4 regions of the Mesorhizobium sp. 131-3-5 genome follow, and region 3 is predicted to be linked to each of the others. Evidence: riboswitches for the same ligand, from Rfam matches in the RefSeq annotation. Region 3 holds a riboswitch; each other region holds the start of a gene.
What was found. Region 3 has a riboswitch for cobalamin ahead of bluB (5,6-dimethylbenzimidazole synthase). Riboswitches for the same ligand answer to the same signal wherever they lie in the genome.

Region 1 (2,859 bases), 480 kb from region 3:
GGCCGAACAGGAAGGGATCGGCAAGATCGTTGCGGGTCACCGTCTGCAGCAAGGCGCCTGTTATGCCGAGGCCGCCGCCGACACAGACCGCCAGGATCGTGCGCGGCAGCCTGAGATCGACGACGATCTTGCCGACCGGGCCAGACACCTGGTGCTCGTTCAATCCGACGGCATGGCCAAGCGAGGCGATGACGTCGGTCAGCGGGATCAGTGTCGAACCATAGGCGATCGACAGCAGCACGAGGGCGACGACCGCTACCGTGCCCGCCACTATCGCCAGCGCGAACGCCTTGTGCCCTGAAAGCGCTCCGGATTTATGCCCAGGGGCAAGAAGCATCAGAACGCTTCCGGATGCATCGCCTTGGCGATCTTGCCGATCGCCTCGATGTTTGCCGGGCCGGGCGTCAGTTCGGCATAGCGGAGCGCCACGAAGCGCTCGTTCTTGACCGCGTCCGTCTCCTTCATCGCCGGGTGCGCCTTGAGGAAGTCGAGCAGTTTCTTGTAGCCGCCGCCATCCTGGTAATCGAGCAGGATGAGGAATTGCGGATTGCGCGACGCCACGGTTTCCCAATCCGTGTTGCCCCAGCTGGTGTCCATGTCGGCCATGATGTTGTCGCCGCCCGCCGCCGTGATCATGGCGCTCGGAATGGCGAATTTTCCGGCGGTGAACGGCTTGTCCTCACCTGAATCATAAAGGAACACCCGCGTCCCCTTTGCGCCGCCGACCTTGGCAGTGATATCAGCGAGCTGCGCCTTCCAGCCGGCAACAAGTTTTTTGGCTTCGGCAAGGCGATCGCCTGTGGCCACCGACAGGCTGACGGCGTGGACCAGGTCGCGGCCATTCGCCGTCGCGCAGAGTTCGCGGGCTTCGAGAAGCGGCGTTGTCATCGGCTGTTGCCCTCAAACTTGGCCGGTCCGGGAATACGAGCCAGCGTCTTGCCCGCCAGCCGCGGCGGACGCTGTCCGGAATTGCACCAGCCGTCGGCGAGCGAGGCGTAAAGCCTGGCAAATCGCACGAGATCGCCGGCGTCGGCCTCGGCGTCGATGGAGCCGAAGAGATAGGAAGCCTTGCCTGGCGCCTGGAAGGCCACGGTCAGCGGCCGCGCACAGCCCGCCATGCATTCGACGCCTTCGATCGTGAAGCCATGCGCCACAGTGGGTTCCTGGCAGGCCGCGAGCCGGGAGCGCAGATCGGCACACAGGCTTTCGCCCGACCTGATGCCGGTCGGGATGTCACGGCAAAGCGTGCACACGATGATGCGATGATCGATGGCGCCGTCCAACTTTCCGTCACTTTCCAAAACTAGCGACGGAAGGATGCTGGCGAGCCGGACGACAAGACCGACGTCCACGTCTCCTCCCGGCACACCCCGTCCGGTCAACTCGGTGATGGCAGGTCTCCTGGCTCGCGGGTCTCAGCGCAATCCTGCCTTCCCAGCCTTGCCGGCCAGTGGCACGTCGGATCTTGCTCACCGCTTACAGTTGCGGGGGCAGCCACGGTCTCGACCTCTGCGGGTCTCACCGTGTTCCCTTTTCACCCCTTGCCTTTCGGCGCGGGGACCATCACGCACCCACCGTAGATTTCCATCGATCGCATCGCAATGGGTTTTTTGCGATGTCGCTGCGCTTCGTAGAATATGTAATAACATTACGTTGAAGCGATATTTCTCGACGATGTCAACCCCTGTCCTCGCGCAATAAATCTTCGGCGGTACCTCGGTTTTCAGCCGCCCGAGCGGTCACCAGGCAGGAGGCATGACACCTGGCCGCGGTCGCCGAGGGAAACCGGCGCTACAGCTTTCTAAAAAAGCCTGACAGAATATTTGGACCCGCTTCGCCTGGCCGCAGTCTGATCCCGTCTTCAAAGCAATTCAGCGTCACGCATTCGAAGCCGTAGTGCGCGAGAAGCGCCACCAGCGAGTCACGGTCGAAATGGTGCAGGTGCTCGTTGGGCAGACGCATGCGCCACGTCCGGAACCATGCATCGCCATCGGCGCCGAGTTCACGCCAGCGGCAGTAAGGGACGGCGATGGCCAGGTGGCGGGTCTGAAGGCGGGCGAGGAAACCCAGATCCGGAATGTGCTCGAGCACGTCGAACATGGCGACGAGATCCCACGAGCCGGCGAGCGCCTCGTCCCAATCGACAAAGCGGACGCCCTCGGGCAGCGGAAATTTGGTGATGTCGCAGCCGGCACAGTCGGCAACCCCGGTAATCTTGGCGGCCTCAATGAAGGTGCCGGTGCCATAGCCAATCTCCAACACGGACCGCGGTATCTCACCGGTGATCCCCAGCACCCAGCCAAGCCGCTGATAGCCGAGCTTGATGGTCCGGTCGCTCAGATCCTCGTAATAGGAAATGTATTGCTTGTCGTATGTGATCGGCGTGGCGTCGATCTGGTGGATCACGCCGAAGCGGTCGAGGTTGTAGTTGTCTAGCATTCGCGGCGCCCCCGGGATTTCGAATGCTTATATGGCGGAGTTGAACGCAAGGTAAGCGGTTGGGGCGGGATGCCAAATCCTGGCAGGAGCGCGACCAGAACTAAATGTCACATTTGGGTCGACTGCCAACCGCCACTGCCAGGCTATGCAACGCGAAAAGCTGACACGCGACCTCCCGATACCAAAGTAAAAGCGTACGCGACCTCACCCTTCAAAACGGATGCACGACCCAACGACGCAGGCTATGTTACCCCGTCGGCAGACGTCATCGAAGGGGAGGACATGACATGCAGGCAATGCCGATAGCGCATCAAGCCGCGCAACCCGCGGTCGGGCCCATATCCTCCTTGACCGGCTATCCGGCCGCCATCCTGTGCTGGCTGCTTTCGGCTGGTGTCTATATCGCGGCCAAATGGGTGG
Region 2 (2,859 bases), 1.8 Mb from region 3:
TGCGGAATGCGATCAGGCCGAGCCCGATGGCGGTCGCGATCACGGTTGCCACCCACCAGATCTGGCGCTGCGTCAGGTCGGCGGCCGGCATGGCCGGCAGTTCCGGAGGCAGGCCGAGACCAGGCGCCAGTGTGAAGATGGCAAAGCCGGCCAGACCCCAGAACACCCCCTGGCGCCAATTGCCGATGCCGCCGGCGAATTCCGAAACCGCGACCAAGATCAGCGCGAAGCCGATGCCGGTGACGACATTGGACACCACGTTGAAGGCAAAGCGCTCGAAGCCGCCGGCCGGTGCCCAGCCTTCGTCTTCGGCCGGAGCGGCGGCTGCGGCCGGTGCCGGGGTCGCGGCGCTCATCGAATTTGCCGCCGGTGCGGCCGAACTCATCGCGTTGCCACTGGCGGCCCCAGTCGGCGCCGCGGCATGGTCATGGCTATAGCCGCCTTCGGCCTGTTCGTAGACTTCCGCCTTGAGGATCAGCGGTACGGTGGCATAGGCCTGCATGCAGGCAAGAACGACGCCGGCCACGAGCCCTGCGATCGCCGCGATGAACACGACGTTGCGAAACAGATTCATGATGTCAGATCCTCGTCAGTGGCAGGGAAACGCCATCGAATGCCGGTTGTCATGACCGGCATTGTGGACCGCTTCGATATGCGAGAAGCCGACAAAGCCGATGATGAAGGTGCCGAGCAGTGCGGCGAGCGCCAGCTGCATGAAGCGCGACTGCGAGGAGACGGAGGCGCCGAGGGAGACGGAAGCGGTATTCATATCTTGTCCTTTCACCCTCCACCCGAGGGCCTGTCAGTTTTGCCGTCGTCGGCAGGTCTCCTGGCTCACGGATCAGCGCCCTTCCCCACCTTCCCGAAGACGAACCTTCAGTGGCATATGGAGAGGACTACCGCACACAGTTGCGGGGGCAGCCACGGCATTGGGCAAGAATTTCGCCCGCACCGCATTCCCTCTTGGCTCCAAAACGGAACCGACGACTGCATGACTATAGGGAAAATCGCGACACGCGGCAAACCAAATTCCGCCGGCAAACAGCGCGATTGCGCCATGCCGTTTCCAGGCACGAGAATTGACAATTCTTCCTGCCGGGTGTCGGCTGGCCGCTTCACAGGAAGCCAGCCATGCAGCCCACTGCCAGCGAGCGCGCCCCTTACAATGGCCTGACCCAGGCCGAACCGACCCTGCCCTCATCGGCCTATTGGGATGGTGAGAACTACCAGCGCGACCTCGATGCCATTTGGTACAAGAACTGGCTGCTCATCTGCCGCGAGGCCGATCTGGCCCAGCCGCTGGCCTTCCGCCGATTCCGCATCGGCACGCAGGACATCGTCGTGCTGCGCGACGACACCGGCGAGCTGCGCGCCTTCCACAACACCTGCCGCCACCGCGGCTCGCAGCTTTGCCAGGAGAGCGAGGGCCGGCTGAAGGCGCGACTGATCACTTGCCCCTACCACGCCTGGTCCTATTCGCTGCGCGGCGACCTCGTGCGCGTGCCGTCGAAATCCTTGCCCGATGGCTTCGACAAGGCCGACCATCCGCTCTACCGCGTCGCGCTCTCGGTGTGGCGCGGTTTCGTGTTCATCAATCTGCAGGAGGATGCGGCGGGCTCAGCGCAGGCATCCTTCGACCCGGCCTCCGGCAATCTCGGCAACTGGCCGCTGGAAACGCTGGTATCAGGCCATGTGCTGCGCAAGGTAATGCATTGCAACTGGAAGATCTTTTGGGAAAACTTCAACGAGTGCCTGCACTGCCCGGGCGTCCACAAGGACCTCTCGCGGCTGGTGCCGATCTATGGCCGCGGCCAGGCACGACGATCCCGAATGGATGCGCCATGCCGACAATGACGCACCGGAATTTTCCGGCGGCCTGCGCGCCGGCGCCGAGACCTGGTCGCGCGACGGCCAGGCGCACGGGCCGGTCTTCTCCGGATTGACGCCAGCCGAACGCGCCGCCGGCCAGACCTACGCCACCAGCCTGCCCTCGATGTTCATCGTCGGTCATGTCGACTATGTCAGGACCGTGCGCCTGGTGCCGCTCGGCCCGGAAGAGACCGAACTTGTCGCCGAGTGGCTGTTCGCGCCCGAGGCGCTGGCCGCGACCGATATCGACAACATCGTCGCCTTCGGCACACAGGTGCTGGAAGAGGACGCCGCCATCTGCGAGGTCAACCAGAGGGGCCTGCGCTCGATGCGCCACCAGGCCGGCGTGCTCATGCCCGAGGAGTATGAACTGCACCGCTTCCACAACTGGGTGCGCGAGCAGCATGCGGCACTTTCGCCGTGATCCTCACAGAGACTTCGGCAGGTAACGCCAGGTCACGAACCCGCAAACCGCCGCCAGCAGGCCGAGCGTGACGAACACCGAGCCCAGTCCGAAGAAGGCCAGCACCACCGAATAGACCAGCGGCGGCGTCAGCTCGGAAAAATCGAGATAGGTGCGGTAGACCGCCGCCATCTGCGCCCGCTCATAGGAGCGCACCGAACGCATGAAGGCGGTCGAGCCCAACGCATCGAGCGCTATGGTGAAAAAGGCGCCGCACAACAGGAAGGCGCCGGTGAGCAGCGGCACGGTTTCGCCGACCGTGCCCGCCGCCAGAAGCATCGCCGACATGGCGAAATAGGCAAATGTCATGGTGCGCCGGCCGCCAAAGCGTTTTCCGGCCTTGCCCCAGAAGATCGCCATGAACAAAAGCGCGTTGCCGGCCGAAACCAGCAGACCGCCGGCCAGCTTGCCCTCGCCGGTGATCACCATGAACAGTGGCCCATAGACGAAGAACGTCGTCCAGAAGCAGGAGCGACCGAAGGCGATCAGCCAGGCAAGCCTCAATCTGGGCTGCGCGACGAAGCGGC
Region 3 (2,859 bases):
CTTCAGCGCCTCGCCGCGCTCGTAGATCTTGATCGACTGGTCGAGCGGCACGTCGCCACGCTCCAGATCATCGACGATCTTCTCCAACGCGTCGAGTGCCTGTTCGAAGCTCATCGCCTTGACGTCTTCGTTGGTTTCACCAGCCATCATTCATCCTTTCATCAGTCGCCCGACATGGGCGGCGACCGAAAATGCCAGTCCCTGCAGATCGTAGCCGCCCTCGAGCAGGCTGACGAGCCGGTTGCCGCTGTGGCGCGCGGCGCGCTGCATCAGCTGGCCGGTCGCCCAGTCGAAATCGTCCTCGGTCAGATTGATCTCGGCCAGCGGATCGCGGTGATGCGCGTCGAAACCGGCCGAAATGATGATCAGATCGGGCGCGAAATTGTCGAGCGACGGCAGCACCCGCGACAGGAAGGCATCGCGAAACACCTCACTGCCGGTCTGCGGCGCCAAGGGTGCATTGACGATGTTGCCGGCGCCGGTCTCGGTCTTCGCGCCAGTGCCGGGATAAAGCGGCATCTGGTGCGTCGAGCAATAGAGAACCGAGGGATCGTCCCAGAAAATATCCTGCGTGCCGTTGCCGTGATGGACATCCCAGTCGACGACGGCGACACGCTCGGCGCCATGCTTCTTCTGCGCATAGCGCGCCGCAATCGCCGCCGTGTTGAAGAAGCAGAAGCCCATTGCGGTGGTCTTTTCGGCATGGTGGCCGGGCGGCCTTGCGGCGACGAAGACGTTGTCGGCGCGGCCTGCAAAGACGTCGTCAACAGCGGCGTTGGCCGCGCCGATCGCGGCGATCACCGCCTGCCAGCTCTTCGGGCTGGCGGTGGTGTCGGCATCGATGCGGGCAATACCCTCTTCGGGAATGGCGGCACGCACACGGGCGACGAAATCGGCGGGATGGGCGTAGAGGATGGTGGCCTCGTCGCCCTCCGGCGCTTTGACACGATCGAGCGCGGCAAAAGCCTCGTCGTCGAGCACGCGCTCGATGGCGCGCAGGCGGTCCGGCCGCTCGGGGTGACCGGGCGGTGTGATGTGTTCGAGGAAGATCGGATGCGTGTAGAGACGGGTTGTCATGCTCCCTATCTAGTGCCCCGGCGCCGCGATGGCCATGCATTGCAGCTTGATGGCTGGGGAAAATCGCGCCTGCGTCCATTGGCGTCGCTGCGGGGATTGGCGCGGCCGAGCCTTCGGCGTAAGGTCGCCGCTACTGCCTGGTGCCCGTCGCAAGCGGGAGAATCGGGAACACGGTTGAATTCCGTGGCGTGCCCAACGCTGTGAGGGGGACCGCGCCGGTAAATGCCACTGTCGATGACGGGAAGGCACCGGACGCGGGTTGATCCCAAGCCAGAAGACCGGCCTGGCAGGCATCGTCATCCGCATGGTCAGGCGGACGGCATCAGAGCGACGTGCGTCCGCTTGGATGCACAAAGTGCGCTCTGACGGTGTGGAGCTATTGCAATCGCAAGGGGACGAGCGATGCCGGAACACATGACCGCTGCTATGGGTGATGGATTTGACCAGATGGCGCGCGACGCGGTTTACCGCGCCATGTTCACGCGGCGCGACGTGCGCAGCCATTTCCTGCCCACCGGGCTCGACGACGCGGTGCTGGCGCGGCTTCTGCTTGCCGCCCACCATGCACCGTCGGTCGGCTTCATGCAGCCGTGGAATTTCATCGTCATCCGCGACGCCGCGCGACGGGCTGATGTGCGCGACCTGTTCCTGGCCGCGCGCGAGCAGGAATTGCCTGAAATCGAAGTGGAAAGACAGGCGCTCTACCGCAAGCTCAAGCTTGAAGGCATCTGCGAAAGCGCCCTCAACATCTGCATCACCTGCGACCGCGAGCGCTCAAAAAACTCGCCGCTGGGACGTTGGCACAATCCGGAGATGGATCTCTACAGCACGGTCTGCGCGGTGCAGAATTTCTGGCTGGCCGCGCGTGCCGAAGGCGTCGGCGTCGGCTGGGTCAGCATCATCGAGCCGCAAGCGTTGAAGAGCCTGCTGTCCATTCCCGAGCACGTGACGCCGATCGCATATCTCTGCGTCGGCCGGGTTTCCGAGTTCGCATCCAAACCGGACCTGGAAACGCATGGCTGGGGCCGGCGGCTGCCGCTGCCCGATCTGATCATGAGCGAGACTTTTTGCGGGCAAGGAGAGACGCCACTCAAGTCAGCGGTGGCGCACCTCAACACGGTTGCTGCTGCGCAGGCGAATCCCGCCGATCAGTGCGTCGCGCCGGCCGTGCCCCAGCGCGAGCCGCCAAAGGAGGCCAGCGCCTTGTCCTTCAACTCTCGGAACTTCGACGACGCCTCGGCCAGCCGGGCATCCCAGGCCGGATCAGGCACCTGGCCGGCGATGGTCTTGAAATAGACCTGCATCAGGCAGGCGATGGCGAAGGGCTCGATGAAGGCCGCCTTGAAGGCCCAGGCAAAGACGATGGCGAGCACGAAAGCCCAGCCGGCGAGTTGCCCTGGCATGAGGAAAAGAATGGCGGCGGCCGGGGCCAGCATCAGCAGGAAGATGACGAAGGAGACACCCCACATGATGACCGCCAGCCAGACGGCGTTCTTGATCATGGTCTTGCCGTTCTGGGCGTAGAGCACCACGCCTTGCCGAGCGGTTTCGAACGGTGAGGACGAATTGATGCGGATGTTGTAGCCGAGGATGATCTCGTCGACATAGGTGAGTGACAGGCGGATCACCGTGTTGATGAAGGAGACCAGGCCGCTAAGCCCCGGAATGGGCAGGAAGGCGGCGATGCCGCCGAGCAGGCCGGTGATGGCGCGGATGGCGCCCTTGACCAGCTGGTCGACGACGAAAAGGATGTTGGCCTCGGCGAAGCGCTCGGTCACGACC
Region 4 (2,859 bases), on a different replicon from region 3:
TCCATGCGGCGAACCGGGACGAAAAGGCCTTCGGCCCCGGCGCCAACAGGTTCGATGTCACCCGGCGGCACAACCCGCATTTGTCATTCGGCGAGGGGCCGCATGCCTGCCTGGGCGCTGCGCTGGCGCGCCTGGAATTGCGCTGCGCCTTCCCCGCGCTGTTCGGGCGGCTGGAGGATCTGGCGCTGACCATCGCTGCGGAGGACGTCGTCTACATGCCGTCTTACGTCATTCGCTGCCCGCAGCGCCTGCCGGTCAGCTTCCGCCCTTCCGTCGCTTAGAGAGTGCGGCATTCACCCCGGATTCGGTGATTCTCGGTTCGCCGGGGTGGCTGGTCTCGCACGAGGGGGGCGAGCATGCCCGGTTACGCACGATCGTGGCGCCGGCCTTCAGCAATCGCAGGGTGAAGCTGCTCGCGCAGCAGGTCGAGGCGATCGCCGCGCAGTTGTTCGAGACGCTGGCGGCCCAGCCCCAGTCCGCCGACCTGAGGCGCCACCTCTCCTTTCCGCTTCCGGACATGGCTATCAGCGTGCTGATGGGCGAGTGCGCAAGGACGCTGAGCGAAGCCGAGCGGAAACAAGTACCGGGATTCCCGGCTGACCGTGACGACCTGGCCCGACTTTACGCCCTTTGAGCCCGGCGACCTCGATCTGATCCGGCGTCGCCGATGGAGACAAGGATCTCTCCGAGCCTGCACTGATAAGAGGCGGCATCGTAAGCGGCTTTGGGCGAAAGAGACCGATCAGCGCAAGGGCATTATTCGCATCATCACATAAACATCTCGTTATATGTATTGACAAGGAGCGAAGCTGCTGTGATTGTGCGCATGTCGTGGTTCTCCGCGCGGCACTGCTGTAGCGGAGCTAAGAGGGAAGCCGGTGCGATGCCGGCGCTGCCCCCGCAACTGTTAGCGGCGAGCCAAGCCCATTGGTGTCACTGAGGCGAACGGCCTCGGGAAGACGGGCAGAGGCTTTGACCCGCGAGCCAGGAGACCTGCCACGACGAACAACGTCCACGGGCGGGGTGTCTCGGTGGCCGCGGTAGCCTGGCTTCGTGCCGCCTGCTCGCGCGTTCCTTGTCCCCACGCCCCAACCATCGGGGTATGGCATGACTGTCTCTCAACAAATTCCAGTGGCAACGCTCGGCGTGCCGCGTATCGGTCGACGGCGGGAACTCAAATTCGCGCTTGAAAGCTACTGGTCCGGAAAATCTCCCGCTGCCGACCTGCTCGCGACGGGGAAGGCGCTACGCGCCGCCAGCTGGAGGGAGCAGCACGATCGCGGCGTGTCGAAAATCCCGTCCAACGATTTCTCGCTTTATGACCATGTGCTCGACACCGTCGCCATGGTCGGCGCCGTGCCGGCACGATACACCTGGACTGACGGCGAGGTCCCACTCGATACCTATTTCGCAATGGCGCGCGGCAACCAAGATCAGGCCGCTGATTGCGGACATGCCGGTGACGAGCATGCGGCCAACGGGCATGGCCTTGCCGCGATGGAAATGACCAAATGGTTCGACACCAACTATCACTACATTGTGCCGGAACTTACCGACGATCAGAGCTTTGCCCTCTCGTCGGCGAAACCGGTCGATCATTTCCTCGAGGCCAAGGCGCTCGGCATCCACACGCGCCCGGTCCTGCTTGGACCGGTTACCTTTCTCAAGTTGGCGAAGTCACCTGAGGAAGGTTTCAACCCTGTCGCGCTCCTGCCACGGCTGCTGCCCGTCTACGAGGAGCTCCTGCGGAGGCTGAAGCTCGCGGGAGCCGATTGGGTGCAGATCGATGAGCCGGCGCTCGTGGTCGATCTGGTTCCCAACGAACGGGATGCGCTCCAATTCGCCTACTGCCGGCTGTCAAAAGCAGCACCGGAGTTGAAGATCATGGTCGCTACCTATTTCGGATCGCTGGGAGACAATCTCGAGACCGCAATTTCTCTGCCCGTGGCGGGACTGCACGTCGATCTCGTGCGCGCTCCAGAGCAGTTGGAGACCGTCGGCCGGCTCGCGCAGAAGGAACTTGTGCTCTCGCTCGGACTGATCGACGGCCGCAACGTCTGGCGTGCGAACTTGCCTGCCATACTTGACCGCACCAAGCCGATCGTCGCCGGCTGGCCGCTGGACCGCGTGGAGATTGCCCCGTCCTGCTCGATGCTGCATGTGCCGATCGACCTGGACATGGAGACGGCACTCGATGCGGATGTGAAGTCGTGGCTCGCCTTCGCGGCGCAAAAGACCGGCGAGCTGGTCGTGCTCGCCCGTGCCCTGGCCGAAGGCCGGGACGCGGTCGCCGCCGAACTGGAGGCGTCGGCTGAGGCTGCCGCCGTTCGCGCGACATCCGCGAAGGTGCATGATCCGCTCGTCGAAGGCCGGGTCGCCAGCATCAAGGTCGGCATGACGCGCCGGAAGAGCGCATTCGCCGTGCGCTCCAAGCTTCAGGCCGACACGTTTGGCTTGCCTTCCTTTCCCACCACGACGATCGGCTCCTTCCCGCAAACAGCCGAGGTTCGCAAGGCGCGGGCAGCCCATGCCAACGGCGAGCTGAGTTACGTCGACTATGAGGCGTTCCTGAAGAAAGAGATAGAAGCCGCCGTTCGCTGGCAAGAAGAGATCGGACTCGACGTGCTGGTCCACGGCGAATTCGAGCGCAACGATATGGTGCAGTATTTCGCCGAGCAGCTCCGCGGCTTTGCCTTCACGCAGCATGGGTGGGTGCAGAGCTATGGCTCGCGCTTTGTGCGACCCCCGATCATCATTGGCGATGTGTCGCGACAAAATCCGATGACACTACACTGGTGGCGATACGCCCAGTCGCTGACGCCAAAGCCGGTGAAGGGCATGCTTACCGGCCCGGTGACG

Region 1: it holds a riboswitch for cobalamin, as region 3 does, so the genes downstream of both, JG747_RS24785 (DUF1636 family protein) here and bluB (5,6-dimethylbenzimidazole synthase) in region 3, are expected to answer to the same signal.
Region 2: it holds a riboswitch for cobalamin, as region 3 does, so the genes downstream of both, JG747_RS18150 (CbtB domain-containing protein) here and bluB (5,6-dimethylbenzimidazole synthase) in region 3, are expected to answer to the same signal.
Region 4: it holds a riboswitch for cobalamin, as region 3 does, so the genes downstream of both, metE (5-methyltetrahydropteroyltriglutamate--homocysteine S-methyltransferase) here and bluB (5,6-dimethylbenzimidazole synthase) in region 3, are expected to answer to the same signal.

What each region holds. Positions count from the first base shown of each region.
Region 1 covers NZ_AP023254.1:5,046,490-5,049,348, forward strand. The annotation lists gene JG747_RS24770 (FecCD family ABC transporter permease) at 1-337, opposite strand, end outside; partial or broken gene JG747_RS24775 (ABC transporter substrate-binding protein) at 337-783, opposite strand; gene JG747_RS24785 (DUF1636 family protein) at 885-1,283, opposite strand; cobalamin riboswitch at 1,375-1,580, opposite strand; gene JG747_RS24790 (class I SAM-dependent methyltransferase) at 1,792-2,406, opposite strand; gene JG747_RS24795 (DMT family transporter) at 2,727-2,859, shown strand, end outside.
Region 2 covers NZ_AP023254.1:3,713,620-3,716,478, reverse strand. The annotation lists gene JG747_RS18155 (CbtA family protein) at 1-574, opposite strand, end outside; gene JG747_RS18150 (CbtB domain-containing protein) at 590-769, opposite strand; cobalamin riboswitch at 803-1,000, opposite strand; gene JG747_RS37560 (aromatic ring-hydroxylating oxygenase subunit alpha) at 1,132-1,854, shown strand; gene JG747_RS37555 (SRPBCC family protein) at 1,802-2,293, shown strand; gene JG747_RS18140 (MFS transporter) at 2,297-2,859, opposite strand, start outside.
Region 3 covers NZ_AP023254.1:5,530,220-5,533,078, forward strand. The annotation lists gene JG747_RS27180 (exodeoxyribonuclease VII small subunit) at 1-147, opposite strand, end outside; gene JG747_RS27185 (histone deacetylase family protein) at 151-1,077, opposite strand; cobalamin riboswitch at 1,199-1,378, shown strand; partial or broken gene bluB (5,6-dimethylbenzimidazole synthase) at 1,552-2,058, shown strand; gene JG747_RS27195 (hypothetical protein) at 2,226-2,859, opposite strand, start outside.
Region 4 covers NZ_AP023255.1:406,941-409,799, reverse strand. The annotation lists gene JG747_RS34460 (cytochrome P450 family protein) at 1-281, shown strand, start outside; partial or broken gene JG747_RS34455 (cytochrome P450) at 248-541, shown strand; cobalamin riboswitch at 816-1,015, shown strand; gene metE (5-methyltetrahydropteroyltriglutamate--homocysteine S-methyltransferase) at 1,132-2,859, shown strand, end outside.